Regions from separate parts of the Antribacter sp. NEAU-D49 genome, predicted to be linked through region 2. Evidence: riboswitches for the same ligand, from Rfam matches in the RefSeq annotation. Region 2 holds a riboswitch; each other region holds the start of a gene.
The links. Region 2 has a riboswitch for cyclic di-AMP ahead of AC060K_RS01750 (C40 family peptidase). Riboswitches for the same ligand answer to the same signal wherever they lie in the genome.
Positions count from the first base shown of each region.

Region 1: linked by a shared signal. The riboswitch ahead of AC060K_RS05285 (C40 family peptidase) and the one ahead of AC060K_RS01750 (C40 family peptidase) in region 2 are both predicted to bind cyclic di-AMP.
Region 3: linked by a shared signal. The riboswitch ahead of AC060K_RS11065 (C40 family peptidase) and the one ahead of AC060K_RS01750 (C40 family peptidase) in region 2 are both predicted to bind cyclic di-AMP.
Region 4: linked by a shared signal. The riboswitch ahead of AC060K_RS05610 (C40 family peptidase) and the one ahead of AC060K_RS01750 (C40 family peptidase) in region 2 are both predicted to bind cyclic di-AMP.

Region 1 is NZ_JBXTSN010000004.1:104,284-107,978, reverse strand. Features, by position in the region: gene AC060K_RS05295 (copper resistance CopC/CopD family protein) at 266-1,630, shown strand; gene AC060K_RS05290 (heavy-metal-associated domain-containing protein) at 1,705-1,905, opposite strand; cyclic di-AMP (ydaO/yuaA leader) riboswitch at 2,227-2,396, shown strand; gene AC060K_RS05285 (C40 family peptidase) at 2,395-3,162, shown strand; gene AC060K_RS05280 (DUF2269 domain-containing protein) at 3,312-3,695, opposite strand, start outside.
Region 2 is NZ_JBXTSN010000002.1:1,411-5,105, forward strand. Features, by position in the region: gene AC060K_RS01745 (NAD(P)-dependent oxidoreductase) at 1-443, opposite strand, end outside; gene AC060K_RS01750 (C40 family peptidase) at 501-1,394, opposite strand; cyclic di-AMP (ydaO/yuaA leader) riboswitch at 1,395-1,575, opposite strand; gene AC060K_RS01755 (phytoene desaturase family protein) at 1,682-3,370, shown strand; gene cydC (thiol reductant ABC exporter subunit CydC) at 3,385-3,695, opposite strand, start outside.
Region 3 is NZ_JBXTSN010000012.1:40,039-43,733, reverse strand. Features, by position in the region: gene serC (phosphoserine transaminase) at 1-397, opposite strand, end outside; gene AC060K_RS11070 (iron-dependent transcriptional repressor DtxR) at 556-1,290, shown strand; cyclic di-AMP (ydaO/yuaA leader) riboswitch at 1,454-1,643, shown strand; gene AC060K_RS11065 (C40 family peptidase) at 1,646-2,404, shown strand; gene AC060K_RS11060 (universal stress protein) at 2,575-3,678, shown strand.
Region 4 is NZ_JBXTSN010000004.1:168,552-172,246, reverse strand. Features, by position in the region: gene cydC (thiol reductant ABC exporter subunit CydC) at 1-3, shown strand, start outside; gene AC060K_RS05615 (phytoene desaturase family protein) at 18-1,706, opposite strand; cyclic di-AMP (ydaO/yuaA leader) riboswitch at 1,813-1,993, shown strand; gene AC060K_RS05610 (C40 family peptidase) at 1,994-2,887, shown strand; gene AC060K_RS05605 (NAD(P)-dependent oxidoreductase) at 2,945-3,695, shown strand, end outside.

The DNA of each region.
Region 1 (3,695 bases), on a different contig from region 2:
GATGTGCCTGATGGTGCCGACGCCCGGCCCGTTGACCCTAGCCCTGCCGGCCGGCGGCGCCCCCGGCCGGGTCTTGACACGGCTCGTCCAGGTCTGTTGTCCGGTGAGGGCGTCAACGAGGGCATGGTGTGAACCATCGTTGGACGCACTGGGTATCAGCCGCACGTAGTGCCGCCACGAGCCACCCCGCCGACAGCGCCTGGTTCGCCGTCCCGCGGTGGTGCCGCTGTGTGTTCATCACTACGAGACGGAAGGCCGCTCGGCCATGCCAAGTACCCTCGCGCTGAGACTCGTGCGCACTCTGCTAGCGGCGACCGCTCTGACGGTCTGGTGCGCGACGCCTGCCTTTGCCCATACGAAGCTGTCCTCGTCCGATCCTGCGGACGGGTCCACGTCGACGGGTCCGGTCGCCGCCGTGACCCTGACCTTCACGCTCCCAGTGACGCCCATCGGCGAGGCCGTCGAGATCGCTGGCCCCGAGGGCACCATCGACGCCGAAGTTACCCAAGCCCAAGACGGCGTCCTCGTCGTCGCTACGCCGGGCACGCCGTTGGCTGACGGCAGCTACACCGTGAGCTGGTCCGTCGCGGCGCAGGACGGTCACACGATCGATGGGCGCCTGGCTTTCACCGTCGGCGAACCGACAGCTGCATCGGGCTCGGCGGGCAACTCCGACGACAGCCCTTCGGCGTCGCACTCGGGACACTCCATGGGGTCGATGCAGGATCACCCCGTGCCGCCCTTCGTCGACGCGGTAGGGAGGTCCGGGAACGCGGCGACGCTCTGGGGGTGGCTCGTCGCAGCAGGCGGCCTAGCGTTCGCCGGTCTCGTTCTGCGCGGACGCGACTCGGAGGACATCCCCGTCGTGCTCTCCACGGTGCGCTGGACCGGTGCGGTGATCCTGGTCGGGCTGATCCTGCGTGTCGCCTCTCGGGCGGTGACTCTCGCCCACGGTGACATCACGGCCGCCGTCTCGCCGTCGGCCGTCGTCGACTCGCTCGCGGGCGCGACAGGTTGGGTGATCGGCCTGCATGCGGCCGGAGCCGTCGCCGTCCTGGCCGGGGCTCGTCGCAGCCTGCGCACCTCGGCCGTCTCCATGGTCGGCGTCGTCCTGGCCGCCGCCGGCATCGTCCTCGACGGTCATAGCAACACCGCGGATCCACGCTGGCTCGTTCTGGCCGCCGACGTCGCCCATCTGGCGGGTGCGGCGACCTGGCTCGGAGGTGTGGTCATGCTCACCGTGATCCTCCGGCATCGGCAGAAGGAACGACGACACCTCGACGTCGGGCTGATGGCTGCCAGGTTCTCGGTGACCGCTGGAGCCTCCCTTGCGGTCGTCGGCATAGCTGGCGTCCTACTGACGGCGACGATTCTCGACAGCGTGTCCCAACTGTGGGAGACAGACTGGGGCCTTGCTCTGCTCGCCAAGGTCGCAGTCGTGGCTGTGGTCGGCCTCATCGGCGCCTACAACCACTTCCACACTGTTCCACTCTTGAGCGCGACGAACGGACGCCGGCACGGCCGCCCCTCCGGGGAGGCTCTGCACCGCACTGCTACACCCGAAACCGTGCTCATGATGGCGGTCGTGCTGATCACTGGTTGGCTCGTGGGTGCGGCGACCACGGCATGAGGTGGCGGCGGGCCCGTACTGCCGCCGTCGACGAGCTACAAGCTCGCCGACGGCGGCGGTGCTGTCTTGGCGGCTCAGGCGACCTGGTAACCGAGCTGGGCGATGGCCACACGGACCGCGTCCTGGTCGGCACCGGGGCCGACCACCGTCACGGTGCCGGCCGCGAGGTCGACCGACGTGTCCTCGACTCCGTCGACCTGCCTGACGGCACCGGTGACCTTGGCGGCGCAGCCACCACACGTCATTCCCTGGACTGCGTACGTCGTGGTGCTCATATTGCTTCCTCTCGTATGCGGCGGCGCCTGGTTGGCGACTGCCTCGTGTACGCCCGTGGTGCCGGAGGGTGGTTCAGCTGCGCCGCGGGCCCGCTCTGGTCGGCTGGGCACATGGAGCGGCGCCTCGGGAGCACCTTGCGCTGCACTGAGAATACCCCCGGCGGGTATTCTCAGTGCCCGCTGATGCCCAAGCCCGGCACTTCGGTCACGTCACAAGACAGGGGACTCGGGGGTCGTGACCTGACTGTGACATTTCCGCGATCCTGGGTTACGGTCGATCCATCTCGCGGAGAATCCGCGGGCGCCCGAGGCGGACGCCGAGCCCTGTCACCGCCCCGAGGTTCGTACGACCAGATGACAGGGACGGGGGACCCATGCAAGTGGGCACCACCGGTGTCCTTGGGGTGAAGCCGCACGGGTAGGTGTGCGGCCGGGTCTGTCTCCGACCCGAACCCGACAGCTCACCTCGCAGGCGGTAGGAGAACCGACGTGACCTCATGCACGCCCGGGCGCCATCGTGCTGCCCGTAGCCCCATCACCCCGCTGACCCCCTTGTCGCGCGCCGCTGCGCGCAACTTCGGCGCCGCCGCCCGCCGGGGCGCCGTCGTCGCCGCCGGCTCCGGCCTCATCATGGGGATGTTCAGCGCCCCCGCGAATGCGAACGACCGATCGGTGTCGACCGTCGACTTCCACGCGCTGACCGCGGACGCCCGCCAGTCGCTGGCCTCGGCCCCTGTGGTGACGGTCGCCGCCGACACGGAGTTCATCGTCGAGACCGGCACGATCGCCGTGACCCCGGCGCCCGAGCCGGAGCCCGAACCCGAACTCCAGTCCGTCGTCGAGGTCGCCTCGCGGACCGAGACACGCGCCGCTCCCGTCCCGGCCGCCGACACCCCGGAGGAGGCCGCGCCCGTCCTCGCCGGCGCCAACTCGGACGTTGTCGCCATCGGCATGCAGTACCTCGGCGTGCCGTACCTGTGGGGCGGCTCGACCCCCGCCGGGTTCGACTGCTCCGGCTTCACCTCGTACGTCTACGCCAAGGTCGGCATCACCCTGCCCCGCACGTCGTCGCAGCAGCGCTACGCCGGCACCGTGGTCTCACGCGCCGAGGCACAGCCCGGCGACCTGATCTGGAGCCCCGGCCACATCGCGATCTACGCCGGTGACGGAATGCAGATCGAGGCCCCCGTCCCGGGTCAGACCGTGCGCTACAGCAAGCTCTGGCAGGACAGCCCGACCTTCATCCGCGTCGGCTGAGCCCCGCTCCTCAGGCCTCGACACTCGATTGACAGCCCGAGCTTCAGGGTGACATCACGGTGCGCCTGGTCCCTCGTGGACCAGGCGCACCGGCGTGTGGGCTGCTAGAGCGGTCATGGCCCGCTCGCCACAGATCCTCCGGGAGGCCCCTACGCTGGGTCGCGTACCTGAGTGCGGCGCCAGCCGTACCGCGTCATCCCCCGCGGCTTGTAGATGTTGAGAGCCAACGGGACGAGCAACACGACCATCCCACCGACCGCGTGGAACAGATCCCCGCCGAGCTGGTCGACATCGCCAGCGGGGTCCGCCGCGACTGCGGCCATGGCCTCGACCGCGGGCAGGTGGAGCACCAGGATCACAAACGCGACAGCCGTCAGTACAAGGCTGATCACCACCCAGTAGTGCCGCAGCAATCCCCAGGGCGTACCGAGGGCCTGGACGATCCCGGTCACAAGCGCTACCGCAGCGAGAGGGATCAAGGCATACCGCAACACCGGATCCATCATCACGTACGCAGCCCGCACGGTCTGCTG
Region 2 (3,695 bases):
TCGGTGGCCGGGTCGGCCTGGGCGAAGGCGATGGCGCGCTCCCACCGGTGCTCCCGCTGGGCGCTCAGGGCCACGTCGATCCGCCGCACGGTCGCGAGGACGAGGGCCAGCGTGTGCTCCGCGACGGTGTCGTCGTGCAGCGAGCGGCCCGACGAGATCACGACCTCCGGAGCGAAGCCCGCGGCGAGCGCGACGTCCGGCCCTGCGGACAGCGTCTGCACCCAGCGCAGCCGGGTGAGCCGGCGGGCGGCGTCGGCCACGACCCGCGGCGGGCTGGACCACGTCACCAGCACCTCGGCGTCGATGTGCTCCTCGGGGACCGGGTCCTTCATCCCGTAGGCCACCACCATGTCGGTGCCGCCGGCGCCGAAGGAGGCTCCGCCGTCGGGCAGCCGGGCCGGGAAGTCGAGGTCGAACGGGACGTCCGGGACGAGGATCTTCACCCGCCGGACGTTACCTGACGTCCTGGGCCGCCCCAGCGGCCCAGGACGTCAGGAGTCTCACGCGACCCGGACGATGATCGGGTTGTCCTGCCACATCGAGACGTACCGGACGGGCATGCCGGGCTTGTTGGCCTCGACGATCATCCCGTTGCCCGCGTAGAGGGCGACGTGCCCGGAGGTCCACACGATGTCACCCGGCCGGGCGTTGGCGAGCGACACCTGCGTGCCCGCGTACCGGAGCTCGGACGACGTGCGCGGCAGGCTGATGCCCAGCTGCTTGTAGACGTACCAGATCAGTCCCGAGCAGTCGAAGCCCGTCGACGGCGACTCCTCGCCGTAGACGTAGGGCGTACCGACCAGCTCCAGCGCGAGGTTGACGGCCTGCTGCCCCACGGCGGACGTGCTGGTGGAGACGGTCTGCGCGGCGGCCTGCGCGGCGGCTGCCTCCGCCTCCGCCTCCGCCGCGGCGGCTGCCGCGGCAGCGCGGGCCTCGGCGGCGGCACGTGCCTCGGCCTCCGCCCGGGCACGGGCCTCGGCCTCGGCCTTGGCACGGGCCTCCGCCTCCGCCTTGGCCCGAGCCTCGGCGATGCCCGCCTCGGTCTCGGCGTAGGGCAGCACCGGGGCCGGGGCCTGCTCGACGGCGAAGGTGGTCTCGGGGGCGACGGTCACCACGGGCACCAGCTGGAGGGTGGCACCCGGCACGGCCGTGCGGTCCAGGCTGTGCTCCGTGACCCCGTTCGACACGGGGGCGGCGCTCGCGGTCTGCGTGAAGACGGAGGCGAGCAGCCCCGAGGAGACGACGGCGATCGCTCCCGTGCGGGCGGCGACCGACATGTTCTCGGCGGCGGTCTGGGTGATGGACGTGAGGGGGGTGATGGCCCGGCCGTCGGCCCGGTGGCGGGCGCGGGCGGCTCGGGTCGTCGACTGTTCGGGCTCGGTCAGAGTAGGCACGATGGATCTCCTCGACGCCTGCGAGGTGAGCTGTCGGGTTCGGATGGGGAGTCACCCGGCCCCGCACTGACGTGCAGGGCTTCACCCCAAGGACGCAGGTGCGTCCGGCTTACCTGGTTCCCCCGTCCCCGCCACGTCGTCGCTGGTCAGAACCGGTGGCGGGGCTCGGCGTCCGGTCCTGGGCCTCGTCTGGACGGCGAGGCGAGGATGACCGTACCGGTCTTCCCGTGAAATGTCACGAAAGGATCACGGGACGGCATATTCCGGCCACGTGCCACGATGTCGCCATGCAGGAGCACCTCGCCGCCCGGTACGACGCCGTCGTCGTCGGAGCGGGCCACAACGGCCTCGTGGCCGCCGCCTACCTCGCCCGTGCGGGCCGCTCGGTCCTGGTTCTGGAGCGCCTGGACCACGTGGGCGGCGCGGCTGTGTCGGCCCGCCCGTTCGCCGGGGTGGACGCGCGACTGTCGCGGTACTCGTACCTCGTCTCGCTCCTGCCGCGGCAGATCGTGGCCGAGCTCGGCCTCGACGTGCGCCTCCGGCGGCGGCGCTACTCGTCGTACACGCCGGTGGGCGCGGGCGGCCTCCTCGTGGACACGGGGTCCGACGACGTCACCCGTGCGTCGTTCCGCCGCCTCACCGGGGGCGACGCGGACTTCGAGGCCTGGCAGGCGTTCTACGCCATGACGGGTTCCGTGGCCCGGCGGCTGTTCCCGACGGTGACCGAGCCGCTGCTCTCCCGCGCCCAGGCACAGGCAGCGGTGGGCGACGACGAGGCGTGGCGGGCCCTGTTCGAGGAGCCGCTGGGCGCCGTGCTGCGCCGCACGTTCGCCGACGACGTGGTGCGCGGCGTCGCCGCCACCGACGGCCTGATCGGCACGTTCGCCGACCTCGACGAGGACTCCTTGCGCCAGAACCGGTGCTTCCTCTACCACGTGATCGGTAACGGGACCGGTGACTGGGACGTCCCCGTGGGTGGCATGGGCGCCGTCAGCGGGGCGCTGCGGGACGCGGCGCTCGCCGCCGGGGCGACGATCCTGACCGGGGCGGACGTGACGGCGGTGGCGCCGGGTGGCGCCGGGGGTGGCGTGGGCTCGGGCGGCGGGGGTGACGCCGAGGTCGCCTGGACGGACGACGACGGTGTGGCTCACGGCGTGCGCGCCGGTCACGTGCTGGCCGGCTGCGCCCCCGCGACGCTGGACCGGCTGCTCGTGGCGGGCGGCGGCGCGCCGGTGGGCGGGGAAGCCGCGGTGGGCGGCGGCGCGCTGGCCGGCGGCGCCCGTGGTGACGCGGTGCACCTGGGCGGGCGATCGCCATCGGGCAGCGCACCCGAAGGCGCACAGCTCAAGGTGAACCTGCTGCTCACCCGGCTGCCGCGGCTGCGCGACGGGGTGGACCCGGCGTCGGCGTTCGGCGGCACGTTCCACGTCAACGAGTCGTTCACCCAGCTGCAGGCCGCGTACGCGCAGGCGGCGGCGGGGCAGATCCCGGACCTGCCCCCGTGCGAGATCTACTGCCACACGCTCACCGACCCGTCGATCCTCGGGCCGGAGCTGCGCGCCGCCGGGGCGCAGACCATCACGCTGTTCGGGCTGCACCTGCCCGCGCGGCTGTTCCGCGAGGACCCCGAGGGGGCGCGGTCGCGGGCGCTCGCGGCGACCCTCCGGTCGCTCGACTCGGTGCTCGCCGAGCCGATCGAGGACTGCCTGGCGCTCGACGCCGACGGGGCACCGTGCCTGGAGGTGCGGACCCCCGTGGACCTGGAGGGCGACGTGGGCCTGCCGGGCGGGCACATCTTCCACCGCGACCTCGCGTGGCCGTTCGCCGAAGACCCTCGCGACGCGGGCCGGTGGGGCGTCGAGACCGACCATCCCCGGGTGCTGCTGGCGGGCGCCGGCGCGCGGCGGGGCGGGGGAGTGAGCGGCATCCCGGGCCGCTCGGCGGCGATGGCGGTCCTGGAGGCGGCGCCGAGATAGTCAGCTCGTCCGGGTCAGTGCGCCCGAGCTTCCTGGGCGACCGACCAGGCGTAGGCCTCGTCGCGGAGGAGGTCGGCGTGCGTGCCCCGCGCGCGGACCGTCGCCGGCTCGCCGGGACCGAGGACGACCACCTCGTCCACCGCCGCCAGCGGGCTGAGCCGGTGCGTGGCGACGAGCACCGCTCGACCCGTCGAGCGGGCGTGCGCCGCGAGGGTCTGCACGAGGGTGTCGGCGGTGGCGGCGTCGAGATGCTCGGCGGGCTCGTCGACAAGCAGGACCCGGGCCGGGGCGAGCAGGGCGCGCGCGACCAGGAGCCTGCGGCGCT
Region 3 (3,695 bases), on a different contig from region 2:
GCTCGAGGTGCGCGACCGTGCCGGGCTCCGCCCGGATCACCTGCGAGGGCTCGAGGAACGGTGCGCGGGACGTCGCGGTGGCGAACTTGGCCCCGAACTCGCCGAACGCGGCGTGCTGCGCCCGGCGCTCCACGAGGCAGAGGGTCGCGATGTCCCAGAACGCCGTGGAGCCACCGTTGCCCAGCGCCACCTCGTACCCGTCGGGTACGTGGAGCAGCTCCGCCAGGCCGGTGCGGATGCGCCGCACGAGGTCCTTGACAGGCGGCTGGCGGTGCGACGTGCCCAGCACGTCAGCGTGGTCCACGAGGGCCTGGACCTGGGCGGGCCGCACCTTCGACGGGCCTGACCCGAACCGGCCGTCCGCGGGCAGCAGGTCGGTGGGGATGGTCAACGGCATGGCGGGCTCCGAGGGGCGCGTGCGGCGGGGGTGAGGGGCCATGTCGGCGCCCCCACCTAGACTAGGACGAGGGTCGGCGAGCCGGTGTGCCGGGTCGTCCGCCGAGACGACCCGCCGCCGACGGCGGGCCCGCGGAGCCGGCAAGAACGGGAGTGGACGTGACGGACCTGATCGACACCACCGAGATGTACCTCAAGACGATCTACGAGCTGGACGAGGAGGACATCACACCGCTGCGCGCCCGGATCGCGGAGCGGCTGGGGCACTCGGGTCCCACGGTGTCGCAGACGGTCGCGCGCATGGAGCGCGACGGTCTGCTGGTGGTCACCGGCGACCGCCACCTCGAGCTCACGGAGGCAGGGCACGACAAGGCGATGCGGGTCATGCGCAAGCACCGCCTGGCGGAGCGCCTGCTGACCGACGTCATCAAGCTCGACTGGGAGCACGTGCACGTCGAGGCGTGCCGCTGGGAGCACGTGATGAGCGAGCAGGTGGAGCGGCGCCTCGTGGGTCTGCTCGACCACCCGCACCACGACCCGTACGGCAACCCCATCCCCGGCCTCTCCGAGCTCGGCGAGGACTTCACGGACGTGCCGTTCCTCGCGGGCGTGGCCTCGCTGCCCGCCGTCTTCGAGGCGGCGGCGAAGAAGGGGGTGCGCGGTTCCGTCTCGGCGTCGCTCACCCGGATCGCGGAGCCGCTGCAGACGGACGTCGACCTGCTCGCCCGTCTCGCGGACGCCGGGCTGGTGCCCGGGGCCCGCATCGTCGCGACCCACGAGAACGGCGTCTACACGGTCTCGGCGGACGTGCCGGCAGAGGCTGTCGCAGGCGATCCGCTCGTGCTCGACCTGCCCGAGGACCTGGCTCGTCACCTCTTCGTGGCGGCTTCCTGACCTCGCACAAGACCACTTGGTGAACCGCCTCCGTGCTGCAGCACGGAGGCGGTTCTGTGTCATCACCAGTTATGCGACAGGTCGCCTTCGTGACGTGAACGTGACATTCATCCGAGGTTCCGGTACGTTCAGAACCGCTCCGAGGAGTTAATCCACCGGAGCCCTCGGACGGACGCCGAACTCTGTCACCGGCCGGGGCCACCACGACCCGCATGACAGAGGCGGGGGACCCACTTTGGGCGCCAGGGTGCGTCCTTGGGGTGAAGTCGGGCGGACTCTCGGGTCGCTCGGCCGGGTGCTTTCTCCCACCCGAACCCGACAGCTGACCTCGTAGGCGTACAAGGAGAGGTACTACGTGACCGCACGTACGTCTCGCGCTCGCCATCGTGCAGCGCGCCGACCTGTAGCTGGCCTTGCACAGAACCCGAACGTCGGCCGCAACGCGGCCGTCGTCGCAGCAGGGGCTGGGCTCCTCGTCTCGACCTTCGGCGGCGCCATGGCCGCCCAGGCCGCTCCCGTCGCCAACGACGCCGCCAAGCTGAGCACCGTCGACCTGTCTGCTCTGACGCAGCAGGCGCGCACCGCTCTCGCGGCCGCCCCGGTGGTCGCAGTGGCCGCCGACGCCGACCTCTCGGTGGAGCAGGCAGTCATCTCCGTGACGCCGGCCCCCGAGCCGGAGCCGGAGCCCGTCCGGGCAACCACCACGTCGCGTTCTACGACGACGTCGACCACCGCCTCGAGCTCGAGCTCGAGCAGCATCGGCGCGGCTGCCCCGGCCTCGGCCAACGGCTCCACGATCGTCTCGATCGCGGCCCGTTACGTGGGCGTCCCGTACCTGTCGGGTGGCACCACGCCCGCCGGGTTCGACTGCTCCGGCTTCACCTCCTACGTCTACGCGCAGGCGGGCATCAACCTTCCGCGCACGTCGTCCGCGCAGGCTGCGGGCGGTACCCGGATCTCCCGCGCCGAGGCGCAGCCGGGCGACCTCATCTACCAGCCGGGCCACATCGGCATCTACGCCGGCGGCAACACGATGATCGACGCACCGCGCCCCGGCAAGACCATCCAGTTCCGCGCGATCTGGATGAGCTCGCCGCAGTTCATCCGGTACTGAGCCGACCAGCGACAGCTACCGCCACCGACGCCCCGGTCCATCCCATGGACCGGGGCGTCGTGCATCTGCCCCCTCCGGGGACGGCGGGCGCCGTCGTGCGTGCTTCCCTGCCGGGGCCCCGCCGGACGAGTAGCGTGGTGGCATCACTCCAGAGAGACGCGGGAGGCGCGATGAAGCGACCGGAGGTCGTGCTGGTCGGGGTCGACGGCTCGGAGGCGAGCCTGCACGCGTTGGACTGGGCGGCGGCGTACGCCCGCCGGATCGGCTGGGCGCTGCACATCGTGTGCAGCTATTCGCTCCCGTCGTTCACCGCGGCCTCGCTCGACGGCGGGTATGCGGCGCTCGACGACAGCACCATCCAGGAAGGCGCCCGCGCGGTGCTCGCGGAGGCGGAGGCCAGGGTCGAGGGCTGCGGCGTACGGGTGACCACGGCTGTGGCGACCGGCGACGCGGCCGGGGTGCTCGTCGAGCTGTCGCGCGACTACGGCTTCGCCGTGGTCGGCACCCGGGGCCGCGGAGGCTTCACGGAACGGCTCCTCGGCACCGTCTCGTCGGCGCTGCCCGCGCACGCGCACTGCCCCGTCGTGGTGGTCCCGCTGCGCGAGACCAGGGGGCGTGGCGCGTGGGCGCCGCCCGGGTCCGACGAGGCCGCGGCGCAGGAGGCGGAGTCGGCCGCGGAGGCCTCGGCGGGCGGGCCGGCGCAGGCTGACGCGGCCGGTGGTGGCGCGGCCGGTGGTGGCGCGGCCGGTGGTGGCGCGGCCGGTGGTGGCGCGGCCGGTGGTACCCGGCCGTGGAGCGCGGTGCGCGACGTGCGCCGCATCGTGGTCGGTGTCGACGGGTCGCCCCAGGCTGAGGTGGCGCTGCGGCACGCGATCGCGCAGGCCAAGGCCTGGGACTCCGAGCTGACGGCCGTGGCGGGCGTCCCGGTCGGCTCAGGCGCTGGGCTGCTGGCGTGGCTGCCCTCCAACATCGACCACGAGCAGGTGCTGGCCGACATCAAGGCCGGGCTCGACGTCATCATCGACCGGCACGAGGCGCAGAACCCGGGCATGGTGATCCGGCGGATCGTGCTCGACGGAACCGGCGCCGAGCTGCTCACGGAGTTCTCCTCGGCGTCCGACATGATCGTGGTCGGGTCGCGAGGGCGCGGCGGCTTCCGCGGGCTCCTGCTGGGCTCCACCAGCCAGGCGGTGCTGCACCACTCGGCGTGCCCCGTGCTGGTGGTCAACCGCAACTGCGCGGAGTCCGACCCGGCGGAGGTCGCGCAGGCCTGAGCCGCGCACATCACTTC
Region 4 (3,695 bases), on a different contig from region 2:
TGACCCGGACGAGCTGACTATCTCGGCGCCGCCTCCAGGACCGCCATCGCCGCCGAGCGGCCCGGGATGCCGCTCACTCCCCCGCCCCGCCGCGCGCCGGCGCCCGCCAGCAGCACCCGGGGATGGTCGGTCTCGACGCCCCACCGGCCCGCGTCGCGAGGGTCTTCGGCGAACGGCCACGCGAGGTCGCGGTGGAAGATGTGCCCGCCCGGCAGGCCCACGTCGCCCTCCAGGTCCACGGGGGTCCGCACCTCCAGGCACGGTGCCCCGTCGGCGTCGAGCGCCAGGCAGTCCTCGATCGGCTCGGCGAGCACCGAGTCGAGCGACCGGAGGGTCGCCGCGAGCGCCCGCGACCGCGCCCCCTCGGGGTCCTCGCGGAACAGCCGCGCGGGCAGGTGCAGCCCGAACAGCGTGATGGTCTGCGCCCCGGCGGCGCGCAGCTCCGGCCCGAGGATCGACGGGTCGGTGAGCGTGTGGCAGTAGATCTCGCACGGGGGCAGGTCCGGGATCTGCCCCGCCGCCGCCTGCGCGTACGCGGCCTGCAGCTGGGTGAACGACTCGTTGACGTGGAACGTGCCGCCGAACGCCGACGCCGGGTCCACCCCGTCGCGCAGCCGCGGCAGCCGGGTGAGCAGCAGGTTCACCTTGAGCTGTGCGCCTTCGGGTGCGCTGCCCGATGGCGATCGCCCGCCCAGGTGCACCGCGTCACCACGGGCGCCGCCGGCCAGCGCGCCGCCGCCCACCGCGGCTTCCCCGCCCACCGGCGCGCCGCCGCCCGCCACGAGCAGCCGGTCCAGCGTCGCGGGGGCGCAGCCGGCCAGCACGTGACCGGCGCGCACGCCGTGAGCCACACCGTCGTCGTCCGTCCAGGCGACCTCGGCGTCACCCCCGCCGCCCGAGCCCACGCCACCCCCGGCGCCACCCGGCGCCACCGCCGTCACGTCCGCCCCGGTCAGGATCGTCGCCCCGGCGGCGAGCGCCGCGTCCCGCAGCGCCCCGCTGACGGCGCCCATGCCACCCACGGGGACGTCCCAGTCACCGGTCCCGTTACCGATCACGTGGTAGAGGAAGCACCGGTTCTGGCGCAAGGAGTCCTCGTCGAGGTCGGCGAACGTGCCGATCAGGCCGTCGGTGGCGGCGACGCCGCGCACCACGTCGTCGGCGAACGTGCGGCGCAGCACGGCGCCCAGCGGCTCCTCGAACAGGGCCCGCCACGCCTCGTCGTCGCCCACCGCTGCCTGTGCCTGGGCGCGGGAGAGCAGCGGCTCGGTCACCGTCGGGAACAGCCGCCGGGCCACGGAACCCGTCATGGCGTAGAACGCCTGCCAGGCCTCGAAGTCCGCGTCGCCCCCGGTGAGGCGGCGGAACGACGCACGGGTGACGTCGTCGGACCCCGTGTCCACGAGGAGGCCGCCCGCGCCCACCGGCGTGTACGACGAGTAGCGCCGCCGCCGGAGGCGCACGTCGAGGCCGAGCTCGGCCACGATCTGCCGCGGCAGGAGCGAGACGAGGTACGAGTACCGCGACAGTCGCGCGTCCACCCCGGCGAACGGGCGGGCCGACACAGCCGCGCCGCCCACGTGGTCCAGGCGCTCCAGAACCAGGACCGAGCGGCCCGCACGGGCGAGGTAGGCGGCGGCCACGAGGCCGTTGTGGCCCGCTCCGACGACGACGGCGTCGTACCGGGCGGCGAGGTGCTCCTGCATGGCGACATCGTGGCACGTGGCCGGAATATGCCGTCCCGTGATCCTTTCGTGACATTTCACGGGAAGACCGGTACGGTCATCCTCGCCTCGCCGTCCAGACGAGGCCCAGGACCGGACGCCGAGCCCCGCCACCGGTTCTGACCAGCGACGACGTGGCGGGGACGGGGGAACCAGGTAAGCCGGACGCACCTGCGTCCTTGGGGTGAAGCCCTGCACGTCAGTGCGGGGCCGGGTGACTCCCCATCCGAACCCGACAGCTCACCTCGCAGGCGTCGAGGAGATCCATCGTGCCTACTCTGACCGAGCCCGAACAGTCGACGACCCGAGCCGCCCGCGCCCGCCACCGGGCCGACGGCCGGGCCATCACCCCCCTCACGTCCATCACCCAGACCGCCGCCGAGAACATGTCGGTCGCCGCCCGCACGGGAGCGATCGCCGTCGTCTCCTCGGGGCTGCTCGCCTCCGTCTTCACGCAGACCGCGAGCGCCGCCCCCGTGTCGAACGGGGTCACGGAGCACAGCCTGGACCGCACGGCCGTGCCGGGTGCCACCCTCCAGCTGGTGCCCGTGGTGACCGTCGCCCCCGAGACCACCTTCGCCGTCGAGCAGGCCCCGGCCCCGGTGCTGCCCTACGCCGAGACCGAGGCGGGCATCGCCGAGGCTCGGGCCAAGGCGGAGGCGGAGGCCCGTGCCAAGGCCGAGGCCGAGGCCCGTGCCCGGGCGGAGGCCGAGGCACGTGCCGCCGCCGAGGCCCGCGCTGCCGCGGCAGCCGCCGCGGCGGAGGCGGAGGCGGAGGCAGCCGCCGCGCAGGCCGCCGCGCAGACCGTCTCCACCAGCACGTCCGCCGTGGGGCAGCAGGCCGTCAACCTCGCGCTGGAGCTGGTCGGTACGCCCTACGTCTACGGCGAGGAGTCGCCGTCGACGGGCTTCGACTGCTCGGGACTGATCTGGTACGTCTACAAGCAGCTGGGCATCAGCCTGCCGCGCACGTCGTCCGAGCTCCGGTACGCGGGCACGCAGGTGTCGCTCGCCAACGCCCGGCCGGGTGACATCGTGTGGACCTCCGGGCACGTCGCCCTCTACGCGGGCAACGGGATGATCGTCGAGGCCAACAAGCCCGGCATGCCCGTCCGGTACGTCTCGATGTGGCAGGACAACCCGATCATCGTCCGGGTCGCGTGAGACTCCTGACGTCCTGGGCCGCTGGGGCGGCCCAGGACGTCAGGTAACGTCCGGCGGGTGAAGATCCTCGTCCCGGACGTCCCGTTCGACCTCGACTTCCCGGCCCGGCTGCCCGACGGCGGAGCCTCCTTCGGCGCCGGCGGCACCGACATGGTGGTGGCCTACGGGATGAAGGACCCGGTCCCCGAGGAGCACATCGACGCCGAGGTGCTGGTGACGTGGTCCAGCCCGCCGCGGGTCGTGGCCGACGCCGCCCGCCGGCTCACCCGGCTGCGCTGGGTGCAGACGCTGTCCGCAGGGCCGGACGTCGCGCTCGCCGCGGGCTTCGCTCCGGAGGTCGTGATCTCGTCGGGCCGCTCGCTGCACGACGACACCGTCGCGGAGCACACGCTGGCCCTCGTCCTCGCGACCGTGCGGCGGATCGACGTGGCCCTGAGCGCCCAGCGGGAGCACCGGTGGGAGCGCGCCATCGCCTTCGCCCAGGCCGACCCGGCCACCGAGGGGCAGTACACGCTCGATGGTGCGCGGGTGACGATCTGGGGTTTCGGGTCCATCGCGCTGCGCCTCGCGCCGTTGCTCGCGGCGCTCGGCGCCGAGGTGACCGGGGTGGCGGGCACGGCGGGCGAGCGGGCCGGGTTCCCGGTGGTGACCGCCGCGGACCTGCCGCGGGTGCTGCCGCGGACCGACGTGCTGATCTCCCTGCTGCCGGCCACGGACGCCACCCGGCACGCCCTCGACGCGGCCACGCTGGATCTGCTCCCACCGCACGCACGGTTCGTGAACGTAGGCCGCGGGGCGACGGTGGACG